Regions from separate parts of the Streptosporangium sp. NPDC049078 genome, predicted to be linked through region 1. Evidence: predicted binding sites of a transcription regulator. Region 1 holds the regulator's gene; the other holds the start of a gene.

Region 1 (7,308 bases):
CCCTGAGGAGCCGGGCCACTCCCAGTCGAGGTCGATGCCGTCGAACACGCCGGCCCCGGTGCCGGGGGCGGTACCGGGCAGGTTGCCCTTCAGCCACAGGTCGATGCAGGAGGAGGCCAGCTTGGCGCGGCCCTGGGGGGTCAGCACCGCGTCGGAGAAGTACTTCGAGCCGGTCCAGCCGCCGAGGGAGATCAGGGCCTTGAGCCCGGGGTGCTTGGCCTTGAGCTTCTTCAGCTGGTTCAGGTTGCCGTTCAGCGCCTGCCCTTCGACGTCGGCGACGCCGTCCACGCTCTGCTCGGCGGGCACCGGGCGCTGCCAGTCGGCCCACGGGTCGGGGGAGTAGCAGGAGCCCTCGGCGTTGACGAAGCCGAAGGCGTAGTTGATGTGGGTGAGCTTGGCCGCGGCGCCGCTGGTGTCCATGTCCTTGACGTGGTAGTTGCGACCGTAGATGCCCCACTGGACGAAGTAGGCGACCCGCTTGTAGCGGTCACCGTGTCCCTGGAGTCCCTGAGATGCCTGAGCCTGGGCGGGGGCCGGCGCGGCCACCGCCACGAGACCCGCGGCGAGGGCTGTCGCGATCACTTTACGGAGGAGTCTCTGCACGGGCTTCTCCACTGCTTGGAATAGTAACTTATAGGAAACTTTCCTTTAAGTTTTCCCGGATCGTAGACCTGCGCGATCTGGCCGTCAACGGCCATCGGCGTTTTGACCGGTGGACGGCAGGATGCTTCGACTACCTTGGTAAGGCATGGAGCAGCAGGCGTTCTGCAACCGATGTGGCACCCCTGTGCGCGGGCTGTCGCGATGTCCCGGGTGTGGGGCGTCCACGGGGGGCCTGCCCTCGGCGAGCCGGTCCTCGCCGGCCGGGTTCCCGCCGCTCCAGGCCCCGTCGGCTCAGACCCCTTCGGTGCGGCCTTCCGGGGGCGTCCCTCCGGGCGGGAGCAGGATCCCGCCCGAAGAGTGGCGGCAGGATCCCGCCGACTGGCAGCAGCATCTTCCACCGGACGAGCGCCCCCGGCCGCCCGCGCCGGACGACCCGGCCCCGAGGGGCCGTGCCCGGTCGCCTCGCCAGGACCGCAAGGTCTGGCCCCCGCCTCCGCCGGCCACGGTCCTCGCCGACGGCGGCGACTCCGGTCGATAGGCGAGAGCCGAGGCTCGAAGCCGACGGCCCTGGCTTCGAGCCGGTCGGTGTCCCTGAGCATCGGATCTTCGGCGTACCGGGCATCGCGGGGAAAGCGGCAGACTTGGGGCGTGCCATCCACACTTCCCGACGGGGATCCCGTACCCGCCTCCGGCGAGCTCCCGGAGAGCGCGCTCGCCGGACTCGGCGAGCGGCCCTTCGGCTTCTACGTCCACGTCCCCTTCTGCGTGACCCGGTGCGGTTACTGCGACTTCAACACCTACACGGCGTCCGAGCTCGGCCCCGGCGCCTCGCAGAAGGACTACGCGGACACCGCCGTCGAGGAGGTGCGGCGGGCGCGGGCCAACCTCGGCGCCGCGCGTCTCCCGGTCGAGACCGTGTTCTTCGGCGGAGGAACCCCCACCCTGCTCCCCGCCGGGGATCTGGTACGGATCCTGAAGGCGATCGAGGAGGAGTTCGGGCTCGCCCCCGGCGCCGAGGTGAGCACCGAGGCCAACCCCGAGTCGGTGGATCCCGCCTACCTGGCGGAGCTGCGCGCGGGCGGGTTCAACCGGATGAGCTTCGGGATGCAGAGCGCCCGCGAGCACGTGCTCCAGGTGCTGGACCGCCGCCACACCCCCGGCCGCCCCGCGCGGGCGGTACGGGAGGCGAGGGAGGCGGGGTTCGACCACGTCAACCTCGACCTGATCTACAGCACGCCGGGGGAGAGCGACGACGACTGGCGCGCGTCGCTGGCCGCGGCGATCGAGGCGGGGCCGGACCACGTCTCCGCGTACTCGCTGATCGTCGAGGACGGAACGAAGCTGGCCGCCAGGATCAGGCGCGGCGAGCTCCCGATGCCCGACGACGACGTGGCCGCCGATCGTTACCTGATCGCCGACGCCATGCTGGCCGAGGCGGGGTTCGAGTGGTACGAGGTGTCCAACTGGGCGACCTCGGAGGCCGGGCGCTGCCGGCACAATCTGCTCTACTGGACCGGCGGCGACTGGTGGGGCGTCGGTCCCGGGGCGCACAGCCACGTCGGCGGCACTCGCTGGTGGAACGTGAAGCACCCCGCCGCCTACGCCCGGCGTCTGGCCGAGGGCACCTCGCCCGCGCACGCGCGCGAGGTGCTGGACCCTCAGGACCGGGCGGTGGAGCGGCTGATGCTGGAACTGCGGCTCGCCCGGGGTTTCCCGCTCGGCGAGCTGGAACGCCCGCCCGTGGTCGCCCGCGCGCTCGCCGACGGCCTGCTGGAGGTGGAGCCGTTCAAGGCGGGCCGTGCGGTGCTCACCCTGCGCGGTCGTCTCCTGGCGGACGCCCTGGTCCGGGATCTCACCTGAGAGCTCCGGGGCACCGGCCGGTCCGCCGGGCGGGTCAGTCGACGAAGCGGATGTTTATCGGATAGCGGTAGGTCTCTCCCCGGTTGGCCGCCAGCGCGGCGACGATCGCCATGACGATCGATCCGACCCAGAGGAAGAACATCAGCAGGAAACCGATGAACACGAACGCCAGGACCCAGCAGACGGCGTAGGCGATCAGCACCGTGAGCTGGAAGTTGAGCGCCTCGGCGGCCTGGTCGCGCGCGTAGGGCGACTCGTCCTTCTTCGCCAGATAGAGCACCAGCGGCCCGACGAAGGAGGTGAGCAGGCCCAGCAGGTGGGCGAGCATCGCCATGGTGGTGTCGTCGCTGCCCGGTCGCGGGCCGTACGTTCCAGGGGGCGCCTGGTGGCCGTATCTCGGCGGGGGGCCGTACGCCCCGTATTCGGGGTATCCGTGCTGGTAACCACCCGGGTAGCCGTCGGAGGCGTACGGGGAGGTGTAGGGCGGGTAGCCCCCGTACCGCTGGTCCGGTTGCCCGTGGGATCCGTATTCCTGGCCCGGTGGGGGGTGACCCTGGCCGCCGGGCCCGTATCCCTGGTCCGGGGGTGGGGTGCTCTGCCCCGGCCAGGAGTGGTCCGGCGGAGGGTTGCCGACCCGCCGCGTCGGGTCGTCGGCCGATGGGCCTTCGGGGTTCTCGCTCATGTCCCCTCCTGATGGGTTGACGGCCTATCCGTCCTCGTCCGGAACCGTCACGAAGTCGATCAGCTCCTCGACGGGGCCGAGGAGCTCTGGCTCCAGATCGGCATATGTCGTGACCGATCCGAGAATGCGGCGCCATGCGGCGGCAGGCTCCACATTCCAGCCCAGCGCGGCGATGACACCCTCCTTCCAGGGCACCCCGCGGGGCACCGACGGCCAGGAGGGGATCCTGAGCGCGTGCGGTCTGACCGCCTGCCAGACGTCCACGAAAGGGTGCCCGACGATCAGTACGTGCGGTGAGGAGATCCGCGCGGCGATCCGGCTCTCCTTGGAACCGGGGACGAGGTGGTCGACGAGCACACCCAGCCGCCGCCCCGGCCCCGGGCCGAACTCCTCGACGATCGAGGGCAGGTGGTCGACCCCCTCCAGATACTCCACGACCACGCCCTCGACCCGCAGGTCGTGCCCCCAGACCTTCTCCACGAGCGCGGCGTCGTGCACGCCCTCCACGTAGATCCGGCTCTCCTTCGCGACCTGGGCCCTCAGGCCCTCGACCGCGATGGAACCCGACGCGCTCCGCCTCGGGCCACGCGACGCGGCGGCGGGTCGTACGAGTGTCACGACCCTGCCCTCCAGAAGGAAGGCGGCCGGCTCCAGCGGGAAGACCCGCCGGCGCCCGAAGCGGTCCTCCAGGGTGACGGCCTCCTTGTCGCAGGCCACCACGGCGCCACAGAAGCCGCCGTCGGCGTCCTCGACGACCAGGTCGAGCTCCGCGGGCACCTGGGGGATCGTCCCCCTGCGCGGGCGCCGCCAGTCTCCCGCCAGAACGTCACGCTCGTACATCACCGACCGCCACCCTCTCTCGCCGGGGATCAGGTGGGACGCTAGCAAACACCGGCGTCACCTGCCGTAGGGTCCCGGCTGTCCCCACTGCCCCATCGACGACGCGGCGGCGGCCTGGCGCTTGCGGGCGCCGCTGCGCTTCACCAGCACGACGATCGTCACGACGATGGCGAGCAGGATCCCGATACCGGGGATCAAGAACAGGGCGGCCACCCCGCCCACCAGCGAGTCGGCGGACAGCTCCCTGCCCACGCCGAAGGTCGTGCCGTCGGCGGGGTCGGCGGAGCACTGGACCTGGTAGTCGCCCGCCTGGTCCACGCCGACCCGAAGGCCCATCTCCCAGGTGACGCCGTCGGATCCCGCGACGGTCTGCTGGATGTCCGGCTTCTGCAGGCGGGGCGTGCTCGTACCGCCGGTGAGCGTGCACTCGAACTTGGTGGGCCCGCCGGTGGCGACGTAGATCGCCGGCTTGTCCGCCGGGTCGAGCGCGACCGTCGCGGTCTCGCCGGGGGCGAACGTCCGCGTCGGGGCCGCGTCGGTGACCGCGCCGAGGATGCCACCGGCGAAGCCGCCGATGCCGACGACGATGCTGACCAGGGCGAGCAACCAGACCCCGACGATCCACCCGATGCCAGGCTTGATCTTTCCGCTGGGGGGCGGTCCCTGCGGGGCGCCGTAACCGGGAGGGGCGTAACCGTACGAGGGGGGCTGCTGGCCGTACGGCTGCTGGCCGTATTGCTGGCCGGGCTGCTGCTGGCCGTACTGCTGACCATACGGCTGCTGAGGGCCGCCGTGACCGGGGCCGCGGGAGGCGTCGCCCGGATAAGAACCGAAATCGTTGGACATGTGCAAATTGTGGTGGGTACCGCTTGGATCGCGATAGCAGTTGACTTGACAAAGGCTTGCCGTCATCATCCACCGCTTTCGCTTATCGCGCCTTCCGTGCGGGGGCCGTACACTTGGCACTCGGGAACACAGAGTGCCAAGCCTCGTGTTTCCCTCTGAACGCAGGCAGGGAGGTGACCACGTTGGTCGACGACCGCAAGCTCGCCGTGCTCCGCGCCATCGTCGAGGACTACGTGTCCACCAACGAACCGGTGGGGTCGAAGGCTCTCGCGGACCGGCACAACCTGGGGGTGTCCCCGGCGACGATCCGCAACGACATGGCGATGCTGGAGGAGCAGGGCTACATCGCCCAACCCCACACCAGCGCCGGCCGGGTGCCCACCGACAAGGGCTACCGGCTCTTCGTCGACAGGCTCTCGCAGGTGAAGCCCCTGTCGAGCGCGGAACGCAAGGCGATCGAGAGTTTCCTCGCGGGCGCCGTGGACATCGACGACGTCGTCATGCGGACGGTGCGGCTGCTGGCCCAGCTCACCCGGCAGGTCGCCGTGGTGCAGTATCCGACGCTGACCCACTCGACGGTCAGGCACGTCGAGCTGGTGCCGCTGAGCGAGCGCCGGCTGATGTTCGTGCTGATCACCAACACCGGCAGGGTCGAGCAGCGCGTGATCGAGGTGCCCGACGTCGTCGACGAGCAGCGCGTGGCACACCTGCGTGCGATGCTCAACGCCTCCCTCGACGGATGCGGGCTCACCAGCGTTCCCGACCGGGTCGCCGATCTGCCGGAGCGGTTGCCCGCGGAGGATCGACCGCTCGCGGCGACTATCCTGTCCGTACTGCTCGAGTCCCTGGTGGACAGGCATGATGAGAAGATCGTTTTTGCCGGGGCCGCCAACCTCGCGGGAGCCGACTTCACCGTCGGGCTCCGCGACGTGCTGGAGGCCCTGGAAGAGCAGGTCGTGCTCATGCGACTGCTCGGTGAGACCTCGGACCTTTCCGCGCTGACCGTGCGGATCGGCTCGGAGAACCCCTACACCGGACTCCAGGGCACATCCATCGTCGCCGCTGGATACGGTTCCGGGGACAAGCAACTCGCCCGGCTCGGTGTGCTGGGCCCGACGCGAATGGACTACCCGGTCACGATGGGCGCGGTGCGCGCGGTGGCACGCTACGTCAGCCAGATTCTGGCTGCATCATAAGAGGTCAACGAAAAGTGGCTAAGAGCGACTACTACGGCACCCTCGGGGTGCGCCGTGACGCCAGTGCGGAAGAGATCAAGAAGGCGTACCGCCGCCTGGCACGCGAGTTGCATCCCGACGTCAACCCCGATCCTGAGACTCAGGAGCGCTTCAAGGAGATCACACAGGCCTACGAGGTCCTGTCCGACTCCGGCAAGCGGCAGATGTACGACATGGGTGCCGACCCGTTCGCCGCGGGCGGCGGTGCGGGCGCCGGGGGCTTCGGCGCTGGCTTCCCGTTCAGCGACATCATGGACGCCTTCTTCGGCGCGGCCGGTGGAGGCGGTGGCCGAGGCCCCCGCTCCCGTGCCCGCCGCGGGCGCAACGCGACCATCAGGGTCGAGCTCGACCTGCGCGAGTCGGGCTTCGGCACCACCCGCGAGCTGGTCGTCGACACCGCCGTGGTCTGTGAGGTCTGCACGGGCTCAGGGGCCGCGGCCGGCACCCACCCCGACACCTGTGACATGTGTCACGGCCGGGGAGAGGTCTCCCAGGTCACCCGGTCCTTCCTCGGCCAGGTCATGACCTCCCGCCCCTGCCCCCAGTGCGGCGGCTTCGGATCGATCATCCGCAACCCCTGCCAGGAGTGCTCGGGTGACGGCCGGGTCCGCACCCGCCGGACCATCAAGGTCCGCATCCCGGCCGGTGTCGAGGACGGCACCCACATCCAGCTCGCCGGCGAAGGCGAGATCGGCCCGGGCGGGGGTCCGCCCGGAGACCTGTTCCTGGAGATCGTCGAGCGTCCCCACGAGATCTTCGAGAGGCGCGGCGACGACCTGCACTGCACCGTGCAGATCCCGATGACCGCGGCCGCGCTCGGCACCATCCTGACCATGGAGACGCTCGACGGCGCCGAGGAGCTCGACATCCGTCCCGGCACGCAGTCCGGGCAGACGATCCCCCTCTACGGGCGGGGCGTGCAACGGCTGAACGAGACGGGCCGAGGCGACCTGCTGATCCATGTGAACGTGGAGACCCCCGCCCGCCTCGACGCTGAGCAGGAGGCGCTCCTGAAGGAGCTCGCCAGGCTCCGCGGCGAGGAGCGCCCGCCCGGTAAGTTCGCCCCCGGTCAGCAGAGCTTCTTCTCCCGCCTGCGGGACGCTTTCAATGGCCGCTGACCAGGTCTCAACGGCCGCTCCGCCCCGCTTCCGGTCGCGTCGTCACGGTCCGGCCCGCACCCTGCCCGGTGCGGGTTCCCGGCCGGGGCGTCGGGTCCGTCCCGAGGCGTCGTCCCGGTCGCGT
Region 2 (7,308 bases), on a different contig from region 1:
CGGCAGGTTGGTGGCCACCTCGACGCAGCCGTTACCGCCGTCGCTGAGGGTGGATTTGCGCCACGCGGGGGTAGCTGCCAGGTCCGGCATATCAGCATCCTCCGTACGTTCAGGGTGCGGTCGCGATGATATGGAGAAAGGTGTGGGAATCATCGGGATTAAGCGCCATCGCGGATAGATGGTTAAAAACCTGGTGGTACTGGTGCACCTCGGTATCTGCTTCGATGTAGATGCTACTCGCCAGTGCCTCGATGTAAACGACGTCTGGATGAGGGCCGGGGAAGTTAAGGATCGCAAAGGGGCCGACAACGGCGGGATGTGCCCCGGCATCGTGTGGTAGGACCTGAATTGTCACGTGCGATTGCCGGGCCTGGGCGAGTAGGTGAGCGCATTGTTCACTCATCACCTTGGAATCGCCCATTACGCGGCGGAGCGCGGCCTCGTCGATGATCGAATGGATGCGCAGGGGATCGGGCTTGCCCAGGGCGGCCTGGCGGGTCATCCGGACTTCGACGCGCCGATCGATCTCCTCGGCCGGTTCCTCAGACATCATCGTCGCCGTGATGACGGCTCGTGCGTAATCCTCGGTCTGGAGTAGCCCGTGTACGAGCTGCATGCTGTAGCACCTGATCGCGGCGGCGTCGGACTCCAGGCCGATGTAGCCCGCGTAGTCGGACGGCAGGTCGTCGTAGACATCCCACCATCCCTGCTCACGGGCTGATACCTGCAGTGTGATCAGGCTCTGGCGTACCTTCCCTGACACCTCGTAGGCGTTCAGGAGAGCGATCAGGTCGGCGGCCTTCACGCGGGATATGCAGTGCTCGATACGGCTGATCTTGGATGGCTGCCACCCGATTCGTCGCGCCGCCTGTTCCCCGGTAAGTCCTTGGAGCTCACGAAGTCTGCGTAACTCTGTCGCCAGTCGGCGTTGCCGTACCGTCGGACCCGAGCCAGCCATCATGATCCAGTCTTCCGCGAAAAATAGAAGTTTCTAAAATTCTTTCGGAAATCCTAGCGTCTCGTTGTCGTCCGGGGAGATGATGCCTGCGACATGGTAATCGCGCGATGGCTGGAGGGTCGTTGATGCTCCCCGTATCGTCACTCTTCCGGGCTATGCGCGTTATGTCGCCATTCACTCTGGGGGCGTACGTACGTTCCTTTGCCCGGAATGGTGCGAATCAGGGATTCATCCTTCATGATGCGCAGGACCTTCTGGATCGTCGTCCTGGCGACACCGAACTCCTGCTCCAGTTGGGTAAGACTGGGGATGACGGATCTTTCCCGATATTCACCATTTTCTATGCGCGTCCGAAGGGCGCTGTAGAGCTGCTCCCAGATTGTGCGATCTTCGTCCCACTCCATGATCCGTACCGTAGAGGGCTGTACTTTGCCCTACTTAACCCGCTCAGGCTCTACCCTGCTCAACTGTGGTGCACCAGGGTAGAGCCTGGTGCACACCCAACTCGTGCCCGGTAAAACGAACCCGTCCGGCGCTGCAACGACCGGACGGGTCCTTGATCAGGAAGTGAGTCCTGACCCGTGAACAACCCTAGTGCTCCGGTGCTCGACCGGAGTGTGGTGAGCGGCTGCGGCTGTTTCGCCGATGCGCCGCCGTTGCCGATGGGGTGTGCCGCCTGCGGGCACGCTCCCTACGCGCACGGTTGCCCCGGCCGGCCCGCCGATCACGAGTACGTGCAGCCCTCGGGCGCCTTGATGGACATTCGCCTGGAGGCCCGTCGTACGGGGAACCGCTTCATGCCCTGCTTCGAGCCGCTCGCCCCCGCATGCCCTGCCGAGGCGATCCTTTCGGTGCCCGCCCAGCGGCCCGCAGAGCAGGAGCAGGCCGAGGTTCAAGCTGAGGTCCGGGCTGCGGAGGACATCGCGCCGGTGGCCGTTCAGCGTCTTTCCCGACTTCACGAGTCCTGTCCAACCCGCCGACTCAGGCCAGGCGCCGGGCGGCCTCGCGTGCCCCACCCGAACGCGTCTCACTCGAACACGTCTCACCCGAACGTGCCTCACCGGAACGCGTTCTGCTCGAACGCACCACACCCGAACGCGACCCGCCCAACCCGGACACCCCGGCCCTTCACCCCCGAGCGCCGCCCCAAGCGAACGACCGCCCGCACCCCGTGCCGCGCGGCGCTCACCCCATCTCCGTACCGGCCGCTCGGCCCGTACGGCTCACCCCTCCGTGTTCTCGCCCGTTCCACAAAGCGGGCCCGTCCACCGCTACCAACGTCCGGACGGGCCCTTGATCGGATGGAGGTCCAATCAATGAACGATGGTAGGTCCAGCGCCCCCGAACCGGCCATCCCCGGCTGGCGGCTGATCCTCAGCGACGCCGGGCGGCTGTGGGCCAGTCGCGTGGAGCCCTTCTCGTCGATCGCGTTCCACGCCGGAGCCGAACGGACCGTCGACGCCGACACCCTCGACGCCCTCCAGGCCGAGACCGAACGGCAGGAGGGCATCGCGAGGAAGGCTCAGGAGCAGGCCGCCGGATGGGGGATCTCGTGATCCGCCGCCTTCCGAGCAGGCGGGCCTCCGCTCGCGGGCGTCACCGTGACGGCGTGATCGCTGTCGCCGTCCCTCACTACACCTGGGACCACCAGGCGCGTGCGGAGGCGGCACTGCTGCAGGTCACCTGGCCGGGCTGGGCCGTGCTGTACGGCACCGGCAGCCGCCTCTTCCACGCCATCGCCACCTGGCCCACCCCGGAACCGGTGCTGCTCTGCGACCGGACCGTCGAGGGCCTGAAGTCCCAGATGCGCGAGGCCGAGATGACCGCGATCGTCCAGCGTTGGACGATCACTGAGACGACCGACCGTTCCTGAGCGGGTACGGCGGCTGTGGCCGGGAGAGGCCCCGGCCGCCGTACCCTCGCCGGTCGCCGTACGGTCCACCCCAGCCGATCGCGCCGGAGCGGCGTCGTCGGGAGAGCTCGCCCCGCGCGGGAGGCGGTCGTGACGGAGGGGCGTCGGAAAGCCTCACCCGCGCGGGAGGCGGCCATGGTGAAGTCCCGTCGGGAAGCCTCATCCCGCGCGGGGGCCGATCGTGATGGAGAGCCGCCCGCCGGCCTGGGCGGAGGCGAGCTCGGTGGCCTGGGCCGGTGTGGTGGCCAGCACGACGAGCGCACCCCGCTCCGACTCCCCACCCGGGGTGGCGAGGACCGTGACGTCCTCGGCCACGACGCTCGCCGGGGCGGTGCCCTCCCACGCCGAGGTCGCGGCGAGCACGTTCACCACGTCACCCGGCGAGAGCAGGCGCGCGGTCTCGGGATCGGCGACCCGTACGGGGGTGGCGACCGTTCCCCGACCGTGGGCGGCCAGCAGGCCGGGGCCGAGCAGGCGGACGTCCGTCAGCGGCTCCCCCCGCCTCGCGGGACCCGTCAGGACCTTTCCCGCGAACGGCGTGCCGGGCCTCAGGGCGCCGTCGGGGGCCGTACCGGGTCTCAGTGGAGCCGGTATCAGGTCGGCCGTCCCCAGCACGCCTCCGGACAGATCCCTCGCGGCGACCAGGACGGTCACCGAGGCGGTGTCCTGGCGCAGCGCGAGGATGGCGCAGCTCATCGCCGAAGCGGCGACGAGGGTCGCGATGAGACGGTGACGACGGCCGAGGAAGCGGCGCAGAGCGCGCATGGCTGACTCCAGGGGTGGGGAGTCGGGCGGCGCGGTGCCCGCGATGGGTGGTGGGATCACTCCGCGAAGTGACGGAGTGACGGAGTGACGGTGGACCAAGGCCAGGCCGCTGCGGCCCGGCGCGACTACGGCCCGGCCGCCACGGCACAGCCCGGCCGCTACGAAAAACGGTCAGCCGGGGAGCTCGAAGGGGAGCTTGAGGCCGTCCAGGACGTCGGGGCAGGGGCAGGTGCGTTTTTCCGGGAGTGCGGCCACGACGTCGCCGATGAGGGAGCGCATGCGGCCGACGTTGGTGGCGAAGAAGGAGAGGACCTCCTCGTGGGTGACCCCCTCGCCCGCCTCGACCCCGGCGTCGTGGTCGGTGACGAGGGAGAGCGTGGTGTAGCAGAGGGCGAGCTCGCGGGCGAGGATCGCCTCGGGGAAGCCGGTCATGCCGACGATCGACCAGCCGTTGCCGCTGAACCAGCGGGACTCGGCGCGGGTCGAGAAGCGCGGGCCCTCGATGACGACCAGGGTGCCGCCGTCGACGGTCTCCCAGCCCTCGGCGGAACGCGCGGTGGAGATGGCCGCCGCACGGCCCAGGGGACAGTAGGGGTCGGCGAAGGAGACGTGGACGACGCCGCCCGCGTCGTAGTAGGTCTGCGGGCGGCCGATGGTGCGGTCGACGAGCTGGTCGGGAACGACCAGGGCGCCGGGACCGATCTCGGCGCGCAGGGAGCCGACCGCGCTGGGGGCGAGGACCTGGCGGACGCCGAGGGAACGCAGCGCCCACAGATTCGCCCGGTAGGGGATGCGGTGGGGTGGGAAGCGGTGGTCGCGACCGTGGCGGGGCACGAAGGCGACCGAACGCCCTCCGATGCGGCCGACGGTGACGACGTCGCTGGGCGGGCCGTACGGCGTGGTGATCTCGACTTCTGTGGCGTCGTCGAGCAGGGAGTAGAAACCAGAGCCGCCGATGACCCCGATGTCCGCGCGAGTGACCATGAAGCTGAGGCTAGCGCCACGAACCGACCGCTGAGGACCCCCGATGACGGCCTGTGGATAACCGAGTTCGTCGGGTAATCATCGGGGGTTGACGAGGCTGAGGGGGTTGAGGGCGGGGAGGTGGTGAAGGGGACGGGGGCAAGAGGGCTGGGGAACGGCTCCGGGCGCGCGGCTCAGGAGGCCGCGGCGGCCGTGCTGCTCGCGGCCTTCGCGGGCTTGGAGTCCGACGAGGTCGAGGAGCTCGACGACGAGGACGACGAAGAAGACGAGGACGAGCTCGACGAGTCGGAGGACTTCGAGGAGCCGGAGTCGGAGGAGCCCGAGGCGCTCGACGAGCCGTTCGCGGAGGCCACGGTGCTCGACGACGACGACCGGCTGTCGGTCCGGTAGAAGCCCGAGCCCTTGAAGACGATGCCGACCGCGGAGAACACCTTGCGCAGGTCGCCCGCGCAGCTCGGGCACTCGGTGAGAGCATCGTCGGAGAACTTCTGGACGATTTCGAACTGGTTGTTACAAGCGGTGCAGGCGTACTGGTAGGTGGGCACGCTCTCCTCCTCGTGTGATCCGCGCCGATTGGCACTCTAGTGGCGCGACTGCTAATGGTATGCAGCTGACAAGCTTAAACGCGAGTCGGGGTCCTCGCATTCCGTAGCCACATTCCGATCGGATGAGGCCGTGGCGAGGGTGAATCCCCTGCTCAGAGGGCCTGCGAGGGCGTCACGTCCCCTTCTCGCCGTACCATCCGGCGAGCTTGCCCCTGCGGCTGATCGCGCGCATCCGGCGCTCGACCACGTCCCGGCAGGCGGCCGTGGCGACGACGAGGAGCTGATCGTCGACCCTGATCCTCGTGGAGTCGGAGGGGACGAACGAACGGCCTTCCCGCACGATCAACGTCACCTGGGCGTCCCTGGGCAGCCGCAGTTCGAAGATCTCCACGCCCTGCAGCTTGGACGTCGGCGGCACCTTGACCTGGAGCAGGTCGGCGTTGAGCTCCTCCAGCGGCGCCGACTCGACCTCCAGGTCGCGGGCCTCCTCCGGCCTGGTCAGCTTGAGGAGTTTCGCCACGAACGGCAGCGTCGGCCCCTGCAGCAGGGTGTAGACGATGACGATCACGAAGACCTCGTTGAACACGAACTTGGCGGTGCCGTCGGGGACGGAGTCGGCCGCCCACGGGATGGTCGCGAGCACGATGGGCACCGCGCCGCGCAATCCGGCCCACGACAGGAACGCCTGTTCCCGCCAGCCCAGCCGGTCGATGCCGAGCAGCCGGGTCAGCAGCGCGGAGACGATGATCGACGCGGGGCGGGCCACCGCGACCAGGATCAGCCCGGCGACCAGGCCGGGTACGAGCGAGGACGGCATCTCGGAAGGGCTCGCCAGCATCCCGAGCATCACGAACAGGCCGATCTGGGCGAGCCAGGCCACGCCCTCGGCGAAGCCCCGCGAGGCCGCGCGGTGCGGCATCTGCGAGTTGCCCATGACCAGCGCCGCGAGGTAGATCGCGAGGAAGCCGCTGCCGTGCAGCAGCACGGCTCCCCCGTAGGCGACGAACGCGAGCGCGAGCACCGCGATGGGGTACAGGCCCGAGACGGGCAGCGCGATGCGGCGCAGCGCGTACGCGCCGAGCGGGGCGACCGCGAGGCCGACGGCGGCACCCACCGCCAGCTCGAAGAACACGTCGAACAGCGCCACCCCCAGGCTGGGAGAGGCGGCGGTGCTCAGCAGCATGACGGCGATCACGGTGGGGGCATCGTTGAAGCCGGACTCGGCCTCCAGGATGCCCGCGAGGCGCGGCGGCAGGGGCAGGCGGCGCAGTACGGAGAAGACGGCGGCGGCGTCGGTGGAGGCGAGGATCGCGCCGAGCAGGAACGCGGTCCGCCAGTCCATGCCGAGGATGAGGTGCACCGGGACCGCGACGGCCGCGATGCTCACCCCCACGCCGACGGTGGCGAGCACCAGGGAGGTGGGGATGGCGTCCTTGACGTGGCTCCAGGTGGTGGTCAGACCACCTTCGGCCAGGATGATCGCGAGCGCGATCATGCCTATCTGCTGCGCGAGCCGCGGGTCCTCGAACTGCAACCCGAACCCGGCCTCGCCGACGATCAGCCCGAAGCCGAGGAAGATGAGGAGGCTGGGCAGTCCGCTCCGGTGGGCGACCCGCACCGCGACGATGGCCGCGATGACGATCCCGGCGCCGAGAAGCAGCCAGACGTCCAGTCCCATCTGGCCCCCTCTCTCACTCCGGGGACCATTGTGTCGTATTCGCAAAGGCCGTCACGACCAGGTGGCGGACGCCTCTCGGCACGTTCCGGCGCCTTCTATCCCGTACCCGGCGGGGGTTTCGCAGGTCGATCCCGTCGGGGCACTTCGCTCGGGCTTCTGAGGGAGTCCGGGCGGCTGAGCGATAGGTCACACTCCGGCGGCGGCGGTCCTGAAGATTCCCGAGGGGGTCACGGCGTAGCGGACCGGGACGTCGTGGGGCTCGGCGGGCACCCCTTCGAAAGCGCCGTCGAGAGCGCCGTTGAAACCACTGTCGAGAGCGTCGTCGAGACCGCTGTCGCGAGCACCGCGAGCACCGCCGAGCAGTTCGCCCTCGTGGAGCAGCGCCACCGTCGGCACGTTCGGGCCGACCCTGGCCAGCGCCCGGTCGTAGGAGCCCCCGCCCCTGCCCAGCCGTACGCCGGTGGAG

The links. The regulator HrcA, encoded in region 1, represses chaperone genes, less so after heat shock. The targets are predictions, from matches to a motif close to TTGGCACTCTCNNNNNGAGAGTGCCAA.
Region 2: the regulator HrcA is predicted to act here: its motif matches at 5,193-5,219, upstream of AB0B90_RS23325 (FmdB family zinc ribbon protein).

What each region holds. Positions count from the first base shown of each region.
Region 1 is NZ_JBEZEL010000002.1:272,279-279,586, reverse strand. It holds gene AB0B90_RS04240 (glycoside hydrolase family 18 protein) at 1-603, opposite strand, end outside; gene hemW (radical SAM family heme chaperone HemW) at 1,252-2,463, shown strand; gene AB0B90_RS04230 (DUF4870 domain-containing protein) at 2,498-3,145, opposite strand; gene AB0B90_RS04225 (DUF3097 domain-containing protein) at 3,170-3,985, opposite strand; gene AB0B90_RS04220 (hypothetical protein) at 4,043-4,831, opposite strand; gene hrcA (heat-inducible transcriptional repressor HrcA) at 5,014-6,027, shown strand; gene dnaJ (molecular chaperone DnaJ) at 6,042-7,184, shown strand.
Region 2 is NZ_JBEZEL010000013.1:175,848-183,155, forward strand. It holds gene AB0B90_RS23290 (DUF397 domain-containing protein) at 1-90, opposite strand, end outside; gene AB0B90_RS23295 (helix-turn-helix transcriptional regulator) at 110-961, opposite strand; gene AB0B90_RS23300 (winged helix-turn-helix domain-containing protein) at 1,099-1,362, opposite strand; gene AB0B90_RS23305 (hypothetical protein) at 2,275-2,514, shown strand; gene AB0B90_RS23310 (hypothetical protein) at 2,568-2,831, shown strand; gene AB0B90_RS23315 (RcpC/CpaB family pilus assembly protein) at 3,030-3,635, opposite strand; gene AB0B90_RS23320 (S-methyl-5'-thioadenosine phosphorylase) at 3,807-4,619, opposite strand; gene AB0B90_RS23325 (FmdB family zinc ribbon protein) at 4,793-5,164, opposite strand; gene AB0B90_RS23330 (potassium/proton antiporter) at 5,337-6,842, opposite strand; gene AB0B90_RS23335 (5-formyltetrahydrofolate cyclo-ligase) at 7,029-7,308, opposite strand, start outside.